Azoarcus olearius: one gene and its partner. The protein of the gene in region 1 binds, or shares a complex with, the protein of each later gene. Links are inferred from orthologs where the notes say so. Each region holds a gene or a part of one and is shown in the gene's direction. Other genes may lie near its edges.

Evidence for each region. Proteins that work in one complex are often made in the same cells at the same time.
Region 2: the proteins of cgtA (region 1) and ybiB are in contact, whole or in part, in a crystal structure (PDB 8BFT), measured with the Escherichia coli proteins. The link is inferred for Azoarcus olearius from one-to-one orthologs.

What each region holds. Positions count from the first base shown.
Region 1 is NZ_CP016210.1:3,552,981-3,559,076, forward strand. What follows is about bases 1-2,900. They hold cgtA (Obg family GTPase CgtA), read left to right. Parts: upstream 1-809; coding sequence 810-1,991; downstream 1,992-2,900. Other genes in these bases: rplU (50S ribosomal protein L21), read left to right, coding at 134-445; rpmA (50S ribosomal protein L27), read left to right, coding at 461-736; proB (glutamate 5-kinase), read left to right, coding at 2,014-2,900. Outside these bases: more of proB, read left to right, coding at 2,901-3,129; dqs_RS16285 (adenine nucleotide alpha hydrolase family protein), read left to right, coding at 3,308-4,393; dqs_RS16290 (AMP-dependent synthetase/ligase), read left to right, coding at 4,390-6,096. UniProt on the Escherichia coli protein: An essential GTPase which binds GTP, GDP and possibly (p)ppGpp with moderate affinity, with high nucleotide exchange rates and a fairly low GTP hydrolysis rate.
Region 2 is NZ_CP016210.1:3,785,484-3,790,931, forward strand. Bases 473-3,460 are described here. They hold ybiB (DNA-binding protein YbiB), read left to right. Parts: upstream 473-1,500; coding sequence 1,501-2,421; downstream 2,422-3,460. Other genes in these bases: dqs_RS17260 (NAD(P)-dependent oxidoreductase), read right to left, coding at 473-533; dqs_RS17265 (NAD(P)-dependent oxidoreductase), read right to left, coding at 530-1,411; modD (ModD protein), read right to left, coding at 2,783-3,460. Also shown: more of dqs_RS17260, read right to left, coding at 1-472; more of modD, read right to left, coding at 3,461-3,628; dqs_RS17280 (NifB/NifX family molybdenum-iron cluster-binding protein), read right to left, coding at 3,717-4,100; dqs_RS17285 (nitrogen fixation protein NifZ), read right to left, coding at 4,106-4,381; dqs_RS17290 ((2Fe-2S) ferredoxin domain-containing protein), read right to left, coding at 4,384-4,710; dqs_RS17295 (pirin family protein), read right to left, coding at 4,866-5,448.

The sequences.
Region 1 (6,096 bases):
GCGCGCCAGCGGGTGCGGGGGCACCCGCCGCGCCCTGCCCGTTGCCGCGACTAAGTGCCGATTAACATTGACATTTCCTCGCCTCATCGCTAGAGTGCGCGATTCTTTGCAAAACCATCAACGGAGCAACACCATGTACGCGGTGATAAAAACCGGTGGCAAGCAGTATCGCGTGGCCGCCGGCGAAAAGATCAAGGTAGAACAGATACCGGCCGACGTGGGTTCCGAAATCACCATCGACCAGGTTCTCATGGTCGGCGAGGGCGAGTCGGTGAAGATCGGCACCCCGGTGGTTTCCGGCGCCGCCGTCAAGGCGACCGTGGTTTCCCACGGCCGTCACGACAAGGTCAAGATTTTCAAGATGCGCCGCCGCAAGCACTACCAGAAGCACCAGGGGCATCGTCAGAACTACACCGAGCTTCGCATCGAAGCGATCTCGGCGTAAGCAGGAGGTAGCGACATGGCACACAAAAAAGCTGGCGGTAGTTCCCGTAACGGCCGCGACTCGGAATCGAAACGACTCGGCGTCAAGCGCTACGGCGGCCAGTTCGTGCTCGCGGGCAACATCATCGTGCGCCAGCGCGGCACCGAATACCACCCGGGCGAAAACGTCGGCATCGGCAAGGACCACACCCTGTTCGCCCTCAAGGACGGCACGGTCAAGTTCCTGGTCAAGGGCGCCGCGAAGCGCCGCACCGTGGTGATCGAAGCCGCGCAGGAAGCTGCCGCCGCCTGATCCCCGCGTCGTGCAAGAAAAAGCCCTATCCTTGCGGTAGGGCTTTTTTGTTTATGCCCACAGGCAAACGAACATGAAATTCTTTGACGAAGCCCGCATCGAGGTCGTCGCCGGCGACGGCGGAAACGGCGCAGCCACCTTCCGCCGCGAAAAGTTCATTCCCCGTGGCGGCCCCGACGGGGGCGACGGCGGACGGGGCGGCAGCGTCTATGCAGTGGCCGACCGCAATCTGAACACGCTGGTCGAATACCGCTTCAAACGCAGCTTCCGCGCCGAACGCGGCGAGAACGGCGGCAGCAAGGACTGCTACGGCAAGGGTGGCGAGGACATCACGCTGCACTTCCCGGTGGGCACGGTGATCAGCGATCTCGACAGCGGCGAGCCGATCGCCGACCTCGACGTCGATGGCAAGCGCGTCCTGCTCGCGCAGGGCGGCCGCGGCGGGCTTGGCAATCTGCACTTCAAGTCCAGCGTGAACCGCGCCCCGCGCAAGCGCACGATGGGGCAGGAAGGCGAGCGCCGCAATCTGCACCTCGAACTGAAGGTGCTTGCCGACGTCGGCCTGCTCGGCATGCCGAACGCAGGCAAGTCGACGTTCATCCGCGCGGTGTCCGCGGCGCGGCCCAAGGTGGGCGATTACCCGTTCACGACCCTGCAGCCCAATCTCGGCGTCGTTCGTACCGACGAGAACCGCAGCTTCGTCATCGCCGACATCCCCGGCCTGATCGAGGGCGCGGCGGAGGGTGCCGGTCTCGGCCATCAGTTCCTGCGCCACCTGCAACGCACCCACGTGCTGCTGCACCTGGTGGACCTCGCGCCTTTCGACCCCGAAGTCGACCCGGTGCGTGACGCGCTCGCCATCGTCGAAGAACTGCGCAAGTACGACGAAAGCCTCTACAACAAGCCGCGCTGGCTGGTGCTGAACAAGCTCGACCTGCTCGAACCCGAAGACCGGGCGCCGCGCGTGGCGGCTTTCCTCGAAGCGTATGGCGAAGTCGAGCGCCACTTCGAGATATCGGCGTTGCAGGGTGAGGGCTGCCGCGGGCTGATCTTCGCGCTGCAGGACTTCCTCGACAGCGAACGGGCGAACATCCACGCCCAGCAGGCCGCCCGCGAGGCAGAAGAGCGCCAGCGGCTGGCTGCCGCGCAGTCCGCCCGTAGCGCCGCGGAGGCAGAAGCGCTGGAGGCCGATCTGGCCGAGGACGCGCTGGACGACGACGCCGACGGCGAGGACGCCGACCCGAACGCCCGCTGAACACCTGCGCCGAATCGACATCATGAGAGACAAGATCAAGAATGCGCGCCGGCTTATCGTGAAAGTCGGCAGCGCCCTCGTGACCAACAACGGCGCGGGGCTGGATCCTGCCGCACTCGACGACTGGGCGCGACAGATCGCCGCGCTGCGTGCGCGGGGTCGCGAGATCGTGCTGGTGTCCTCGGGCGCGATCGCCGCCGGCATGCAGCGCCTGGGGTGGGTCAAGCGGCCGCACGAGATGCACCGGCTGCAGGCCGCCGCCGCCGTGGGTCAGATGGGGCTTGTGGAGGCTTATGAAAAGGCGTTCTCGCGCCACGGCCTGCAGACTGCTCAGATCCTGCTCACCCACGAGGACCTCGCCGACCGCACGCGCTATCTGAATGCGCGCTCCACGCTCGTCACGCTGCTGGAATTGGGCGTCGTCCCGATCATCAACGAGAACGACACGGTCGTCACCGACGAGATCAAGTTCGGCGACAATGACACCCTCGGCGCCCTGGTCGCGAATCTGGTGGAAGCCGACACGCTGATCATCCTCACCGACCAGCGCGGCCTGTACACCGCCGACCCGAGGCGTGACCCGGATGCGACGCTGATCAGCGAGGGACGCGCTGAGGACAGGCAGTACGAAGCCATGGCGGGCGGCGCTGGCAGCGGCATCAGCAAGGGCGGCATGATCACCAAGATCCGCGCGGCGCAGCGTGCCGCCCGCAGCGGCGCGCACACCTGCATTGCCAGCGGGCGTGAAACCGACCCGCTGCTGCGTCTGGCCGACGGTGAAGCGGTGGGCACGCTGCTCTATGCCGACAGCACGCCGCTGCAGGCCCGCAAGCAGTGGCTGGCCGACCACCTGCAACTCGCGGGCAGCCTGATCGTCGATGCCGGCGCCGCGCGCGCACTCGACGACGGCCGTAGCCTGCTGCCGGTCGGCGTCGTCGAGGTGCAGGGCGAGTTCAAACGCGGGGCCGCGGTCGCCTGTCGCGACGAACACGGCACCGAACTCGCGCGCGGCCTGGTCAATTACAGCAGCGCGGAATGCCGTCGCATCCTGCGCCGCCCGACCAGCGAGATCGAGCAACTGCTCGGCTACATCGACGAGCCCGAACTCATCCATCGCGACAACCTGGTCGTCCGCTAGGCGGCCCAGGCACGCGGCGCCCGTCCGACGCCCTTCCTTCTGCTGCTGGCAGTCGGCAATTGCCCTGCTGCCGACATGCCATCTGGCATGCCGGCGCAGTACAATCCTTCCAAAACCGCCGCCCTGCCCGCCGTTGCCTGCATCCAGGGCAACGCCCCTCCCCTGGAAGGAAGCCGTCGTGAAGAAGTGCAGGAAGTGTCTTCTGCCCGAAGCAGTCCCCGGAGCCGACATCGACGCCAGCGGGGTCTGCGCCGCCTGCCGCGCGCCCTCCAGTCGCGCGCCAATCGCCACCGTCGCCGCAAACTTTCTCCCCGACCTCGAAGAAACGCTGCGCGCGGCACGCAACCATCAGGGCTCGGACTACGACTGCATCGTCCCGCTGAGCGGTGGCAAGGACAGTCTGTGGCTGCTGCACAAGCTGAAGGTGGAGTACGGATTGCGGGTGCTCGCCTACACCTGCAACATCGACCTGCCCGACGTCGCGTGGAACAACATCCGCCTGGCGCTGCGCAAGCTCAACATCGACCACCTCGTATTCACGCCCGCGCACGACTTCCTGACCAAGCTCTTCCGCTACCTGCTGTGTAATCAGGAGGCGCGCGGCGCGGTCTATTCGGTTTCGTACGTTTACGCTCCGCTGTTCGAAGGCGCGGCAATCCGGCTCGCGATCGAGAAGAACATTCCCCTCGTCCTCGCTGGCTATTCGCCAGGCCAGCCCGAGCCGGAACGCATGCTCTACGAGTTTTCCCCGGAGCTGATCCGGGCAGAAGACTGGACGCCACCGCATCTCAAGGAAAGCGGCGCGTTCTCGGCGCAGGAACTTTCAGCCTTCTACAACCCGGCCCGGCTTCCCGAGGGCACGCGTTTTCCGCGCTACCTGGCGCCTTACCATGCGTGGGAATACGATCAGGCGGAAGTCATCCGCAAAGTGGCCGAACTCGGGCTGGTCAAGCGCAGCGCCCACGCCAGCCCCATCGTCAGCAACTATCCGATCAACTGGCTGATGATGTATTCGGACCTCAAGCACTTCGGCTACAACCCCTACGCTCCGGAATTCGCCGCGCTGATCCGCGAAGGCAAGGCCAACCGCAACTACTGGCGCGTGATGGCGCCGGTGGTCGACTTCATGATCCGCAACAAGATCGGGCTGGGCAAGGAAGTCCGGCGCAGCATGGCATGGCTGGACCTGAAGGACGAAGACCTCCGCATCACGCTACCCCGCGGCGCCTACGATCCCCCGCTGGTGCAGGGCCGGATGCCGTGAGTGTTGCCACCCCGCCCCAGACGCTGCCCGGCCGGCTTCGCCAGCGCGTCTCCGCCACCCCGTCAGCGCCGGCGTTCCTGTTGCGCAACGCGGACGGCGACTGGCAGCCCGTGCCGTGGAGCGCGCTGCTGGAACGGGCCGAGCACCTTGCCACCCACTTCGTACGCCTTGGCGTCCGCCCGGGAGACCGCGTCGCGATCATGCTGCCGACTGGTCCCGACTGGGAGTGCTGCCAGTACGCGGCGCTTCTCGCCGGTGCCGCGGTGGTTGGCATCGACGCCCACGACGCGCCGCAGAACCTGCGCCACATCCTCGCAATCGCGAGCCCCGCGCTCGTGGTCGCACCCGACGCGGAACGGCTCGAACAACTCCGCTCGCTCCACCCGGGCGACTGGCACGCCATCGTGCAGGCGGAGGCTCCGTCCGACTCCGGCCTACCCTGCCTCTCACAGCTCACCACGCCATGCGAGGCCTTACTCCCGGAACCCGCTGCCGACGACATCGCGACCCTGGTCTTCACGTCGGGCAGCACCGGCAAACCCAAGGGCATTGCCTACAGCCACCGTCAGATACTGCTCGCCTGCGACACCATCCTCGACCGTTTCCCGGCAATCCGGGACGACGCACGGCTGGTGTGCTGGCTACCCCTGTCCAACCTCTTCCAGCGCATGATCAACTTCTGCGCACTCACCTGCGGCGCACGCTCCTACATGGTCGACAAGCCGGACCAGATCGCCCGCCTGCTGCCGGAAATCGAGCCGACGCTCTTCATCGGCGTGCCGCGCTTCTTCGAAAAGCTCTATGCCGGCATCAGGGCGGAACTCGCCCGGCAACCGCGGCTGGTGCGCCTGCTCGTCGCCGCCTCCTGGTCGGTCGGTGAACGGATTGCGCGTGCACGGCGCGCCGGCCGCGAACCGGCGCTCGCCTGGCGCATGCTGCAACCGCTGGCCGATGCGGTGCTGGTGCGCCTGCGGGCAGTCATGGGACGCAACCTGCAGTTCATGGTCAGCGGGTCGGCGCCCTTGCCGGGCTGGCTGATGGAGCGGTTCCATGCCCTCGGCTGGCTCGTGCTGGAAGCCTATGGCATCAGCGAGAACGTGATGCCAGTCGCGCTCAACACGCTCGACGCGTACCGCTTCGGGAGCGTCGGGCATCCGTTGCCGGGCAATGAAGTGAAGATCGCCGAGGATCGCGAGTTGCTCGTGCGTGGCGCGGGCGTGTTCTCGGGGTATGTCGGCGGCGACGGAAGCTCGCCCATCGACGCCGAGGGCTTCCTCCATACGGGTGACTACGCCCGACTCGATGAAGATGGATTCGTCTGGCTCGAAGGCCGGAAGAGCGAAGTCTTCAAGAGCTCGACCGGGCGGCGCATCGCCCCCGCCCCGATCGAAGCGGCGTTGAAGCAGATCGAGTATGTCGACCATGCCGTGCTTACCGGCAGTCAGCGACCCTATACCGTCGCCATCCTCGCGCTGCGCCCCGACCATCCATTGAGCAGTACCGTGCACGACCCCGCCGCCCAGCAACGCATCACCGCCGACGTCGCCGCCGCAGTCCGCGACTTCAACGAGTACCAGCGCCCGGGTGCCATCGTCGTCGCGGCAAAGCCGTTCACGATTGCCGACGGCGAATTGACCGCCAACCTCAAGATCCGCCGCAAGGCCATCGAGGAACGCTTTGCCGACGTGCTTGCGCAGGCGTAT
Region 2 (5,448 bases), 230 kb from region 1 along the record:
TGGTTGCAGGCCTTGGCCACCTGCCCCGCCCCGGCCGGGCCGATGTGCACCACGGTGCGGCCCAGCACCTCGAACAGCGGCCGCACGCGAGCCAGGGTTTCTGCCTCCCCGCCGGCCATGATCGCCAGCGTCGCCTCGCGCGCGCCCGTGCCGCCGCCGGACACCGGCGCATCCACCCAGCCCACGCCCTGCTGCGCATAGCGCGCGGCGAGTGCGCGCGCGGTGGTCGGCGCGATCGTGCTCATGTCTACATGGATTGCGCCGGGCGCGAAACCGGCCGCCAGTCCGTCGTCGCCGAAAGCCAGCGCCTCGACGTCGGCGCTGGCGGTGATGATGCTGATCACGACCTCGCTGCGCGCCGCCAGCGCCGCCGGCGTGGCGCACAGCTCGGCGCCGGCGAGCGTGCCGTCGGCAATCAGTGCCTGCGCCGCATCGGGCCGCCGCGCCCAGATCGCCACCTGATGACCGGCCTTGAGCAGATGGCCGGCCATCGGCACGCCCATCACGCCGAGGCCGACGAAGCCGACCTTCATTCGCCCGCGCCCCCGCTCATGCGTTCGAGCAGCTTCAGCATCGCGATCGAATCGTCCTCACCGAGGCCGCTGCCGACCATCGCGTTGAACATCTGCGCGGTGGCCGCCGAGGACGGCAGCGCCAGACCCAGGCGGTGAGCCTCTTCCATCACGATGCGCATGTCCTTCTGATGCATCCAGGCCTTGAAGCCGGGGCGGAAGTTGCGGTCGAGCATGCGCTGGCCGTGGTTTTCAAGGATGCGCGAGTAGGCAAAGCCGCCGAGCAGGGCCTCGCGCACCTTGGTGGCATCGACGCCGCTGCGGGTGGCGAAGTTGAGCGCCTCGGCCACCGCCGCCACGCCGACGCCGGTGAGGATCTGGTTGCAGGCCTTGGCGACCTGCCCGGCGCCGGAGTCGCCGATGCGGTTGATCGACTTGCCCATCGCCTCGAACGCCGGCTTGACCGTGTCGAAGGCCGCGGCGTCGCCGCCGACCATGATGGTGAGGCTGCCGGCGATCGCGCCAACCTCACCACCGGACACCGGCGCATCCAGCAGGGTGACGCCGCGCTCGGCCAGCCGCGCGGCGATCGCCTGCGCAGCGGCAGGGGCGATCGTGCTCATATCCACATGGATATGCCCCGCACGCGCCGCGCTGGCGACGCCGCCCTCGCCCAGCGTCACCTGTTCGACGTCGGGGGCATCGGCCACCATGCTGAAGGTCACCGCGGCGCGGCTCGCCACCTCGGCGGCGCTCGCACAGTCGCCGGCGCCGGCTTCGAGCAGCGGCACCATGGATTCGCGCCGGCGGCTCCACACGTGCACCGTGTGGCCGGCCTTCAGCAGGTTCAACACCATGGGGCGGCCCATCAGGCCGAGTCCGATGAATCCGACTTCCATAATCGTGGGCTCCGGGAGAAACAGGGAAAGGGAGAAAAAGGCGGCGGCCGCGGGTTCCAGCGCGCTGCTCAGGCGCGGATAATGCCGGCATGAGCTACGCCCCAATCATCAAGGAAATCGCCCGTGGCGCCAAGGGCGCGCGGCCGCTGGACGTTGCCCAGGCGGAAAGCCTGTTCGGCGACATACTCGACGGCCGCGTGCCGGACCTCGAACTCGGCGCCATCCTGATCGCGCTGCGGGTCAAGAGCGAATCGCTCGCCGAATTGCTCGGCTTCAAGCGCGCGATGGACGCCCGCACCGCCCAGGTGACCGTTCCGCCCGGCCCGCGCTGCGTGGTGCTGCCCACCTACAACGGCGCGCGCCGCCAGCCCAATTTGATGCCGCTGGTCGCGCTGTTGCTGGCGCGGGAAGGGGTGCCGGTGCTGATCCAGGGCCGGCATGACTTCGAAGCCCGCGTCAGCCCGTTCGAACTGCTCGCCGCGCTCGACATCCATCCTGCCGCCGATGCCGCCGCCGCGTCCGCGCAACTCGCCGCCGGCCGCCTTGCCTGCCTGCGCGTCGAGCAGATGCTGCCGGGCATGGCCGAACTGCTCGCGCTGCGCACCCGCTTCGGCCTGCGAGGCAGCGGCCACATCATGGCCAAGCTGATCGACCCCTGCCGCGGCTACAGCGTGCGCGTGGTGGCGGTGACGCACCCGGAATACCTCGAACGCATGGGCGAATTCCTGCGCGAGGACGGCGGCCGCGCGATGCTGCTGCGCGGCACCGAAGGCGAGATCTACGCCAATCCGCGGCGCACGCCGGAAATGCAGGTGTTCCGCGACGGCATCGCCAGCATCGGCGTGCCGGGTGAGGAAGGCGGCGCGCCGCCGCTGGCCGGCCTGCCCGACAGCCCGTCGATTGAAGACAACGTGGCCTGCATCCGCGCGATGCTGGCGGGCGAGCAGGCGGTGCCGGAGCCGATCACGGCGCAGGTGGCAGCGCTGGCGGCGTTGGCGCGCGAGGGGTGAGAGGTTTTTCCGCTCCCCCTTCAAGGGCGCGGAGCAGGATTTCGGCGAGCACAACCTGATGCCTTCCTGTTTGCGAGGCGAAGCGAAGACTCCGCACCTGGAAGGTTTTTCCCCTCCCCCTTCAAGGGGGAGGTTGGGAGGGGGATGGGGTTGGCTTCAGCGCCATGCCTAACCCCATCCCCACCCCAGCCCTCCCCTTGAAGGGGAGGGAGCAAATTGGGCCCGCCCGGGTGCCTTCGCTTCGCTCCGTCGTTCAGCAGGCGGCAAGCAATGCTAGCCGAAACGGCGTCCTCACCCCTTGAAGGAGCGGGAGCGAGGCGCTCATCACCTCGCCGCCGAAAAAAAGCGCGTTTCGCCGTCCTCAATCCCGCAAGAACGTCACCTTCACATCCCGCGGCGCCGCAGTAAATGGCGCCGACGTCACCAGCACATCGGCCCCCGCCGCCACGTAGGCGCCGGCGTTGTCCGCCTTGATGCCGCCGGCGGCCGCCAGCAAGGGGCGCATCCGGCTGTGGGCGATCGCGGCGCGGCATTCGGCTACCCGTTCGGGCGGGAATTTCTCCAGCTGGATCACGTCGGCGCCGGCCTCGGTCCACACCACCGCCTCCTCCACCGAGCCCACCTCGACGACGATGCGCTTTTCCGCTTCGGCCGCGCGCAGGCGGGCGATGGTGACCGCCGGGGCCTCATCCAGGTAGAGCCGGTGCTCGGGGAACACGAGCAGGGTCTCCGAAAGGCCCAAGCGGTGCATGCTGGCGCCGGCGCAGCGCACCGCCTTGACCGACAGCGCCTTGGTGCCCGGCACGGTCTTGCGGGTGCAGGCCACCGGCACGCGGCGGCCGTCGTGCTGGGCGGCCTCGACGATGGCGGAAGCGCTGCTGGCGATGCCGCTCGCCCACTCGACCAGCACCTGGGCGGTCTTCCACACCCGGTGCAGCACGTCGGCATCGCCTTCGGCGGTCAGGATGGGCGACTGGAAGCTGAGCACGTCGCCGGAGGCGAGTTCGGCCTTCACCGCGGCGCCGGCGAGTTCGAACATCCGCACGGCTTCCTCGACCCCGCACACGGTCATCGGCTGGCGCGCGATGAAGCTCAGCCGCGCCGGCTGCGGGCCGATGCGCAGCGCGTCGGTGGTGAGATCGCCGCAGGGCACGTCGTCGGCCAGCAACGCGGCCAGTTCGTGATCGGCTAGGACGGAGCGTGGCATGCGGCTTCCCCTGTGGAACCGGCCGCCCGGAGGCAGCCGGCGCGGAAAAACGGAGGCCGCCGCGCGCGGAGCACGGCGGCGCCGGTGATCAGTGGCGCGAGAACAGGTCGCGCAGCGCGCACAGCGCGCGGGTGGGATCGAAGCGGGTGTCGGCCAGCGTTTCGCCCGCGATCAGCTTCTGCAGGGCCACCTCCGGCTCGGACTCGCCGGTCAGCAGCACCTGGGCGCCGCGCTTGCTCATGTGGCGCAGAAAGCCGTCGCCCGCGCTGCCGGCGACGATCAGCTCGACACCATCGAGCGGATGCGGCCCCACGTCGTCGAAATAGTGGAACAGCTGCGACTTCTCCAGCGTCACCTGTTCGGGCTGCGGCAGCGGCGCGCCGGGCTGGCAGTCGTACACCAGCCATTCGCGCGCCTTGCCCGCGTGCCCCGAGACGCGGCTGAAGTCCTGCGTGGCGACGGCGATCCGCATCGCGCTCAGTTGGCGACCGCCGGAGCGGTCTCCTCGCGCACCAGTTCTTCGCGGAGGCAGCCGATCGGCGGACCGAGCACTTCATCTGCGCCCTGGAAACGCACGATGTAGATCGCGACGTCCTGCATCGCCTCGACGTGGCCGACCTTGACGATGACGCCGCGCGCGCCTTCGGCGGCGAGCAGCGCGCCCTCCGGCACGTCGGGCACGCCGCCGTCGTTGTAGATGTCTTCGGCGGCGCGGACGATCTCGCCCGGCAGCAGTTCGGTGCCCTGTTCCATGATCACCCCCAGATTTCGGCCGGAACCTTCAGCCGCTCGACCGGCGTGCCGCCGATCAGGTGCTCGTCGATGATGGTGCCCACGTCGGCCGCGGTGACGCCGCCGTACATGACCGCGTCGGGATAGACCAGCACGCTGGGGCCGGCCATGCAGGGGCCGAGGCAGCCGGTGTTGGTCACCGCGAATTCATTCCACAGGTTGCGCGCCTGAAAGGCTTCGAGGAAGGCCTGATGGACCTCGCCACAGCCCTTTTGCTGACAGGAACCGCGGGGATGGCCGGGCGGACGGCCCTGGACACAGACGAGGACGTGTTTTTTTGGCTTCGGCATGACGCGCTCCTTGCAGGCGTTGGGTTCATGGCAAGGAAAGCAAGCCGGGTGCCACGGGTAAAATCGCGTTGTTTCAAGGAGTTGGAAAAGGCCGTTTGTCGGGTGTGCGACAAACGGCCTTTTGCGCGTAGGACAAGGGTGACGCAGCCTGCGGGTTACGCCGCCTCGCCCAGCCGGCCCTCGCGGAAATCCGCCAGTGCCTGATAGATCTCCTGCTCGGTGTTCATCACGAAGGGACCGTACTGCGCGATCGGCTCGTTCAGCGGCCGGCCCGCGATCAGCAGCGCACGCGCGTCGCCGCCCACCGCTTCCAGCACCACGCCGTCGCGTTCGGCGGCGTTGGCCAGGATCGCCATGCGCTGCGCCGGCACCCGGGTTTCCGCCACCTGCACGCTACCGCGATAGACATACACGAAGGCGTTGTGCGCCGCCGGCAGCGTCTGGCTGAAGCGGGCGCCGGCGGGCAGGTGGAGGTCGAGATACAGCGGCGCGGTGGCTTCGCGGGTGACCGCGCCTTCCACACCGTGGCTGCTGCCGGCGATCACCGCCGCCGCGACACCCGCCTCGGTGAGGAAAGACGGCAACTCGGCCGCACCGAAGTCGCGGTACCAGGGCGCGCTCATCTTCTCGGCCGCCGGCAGGTTGAGCCACAACTGGAAGCCTTCCATCACGCCGTCTTCCTGCTGCGGGATTTCGGAATGGATCACGCCGCGGCCGGCCGTCATCCATTGCACGCCC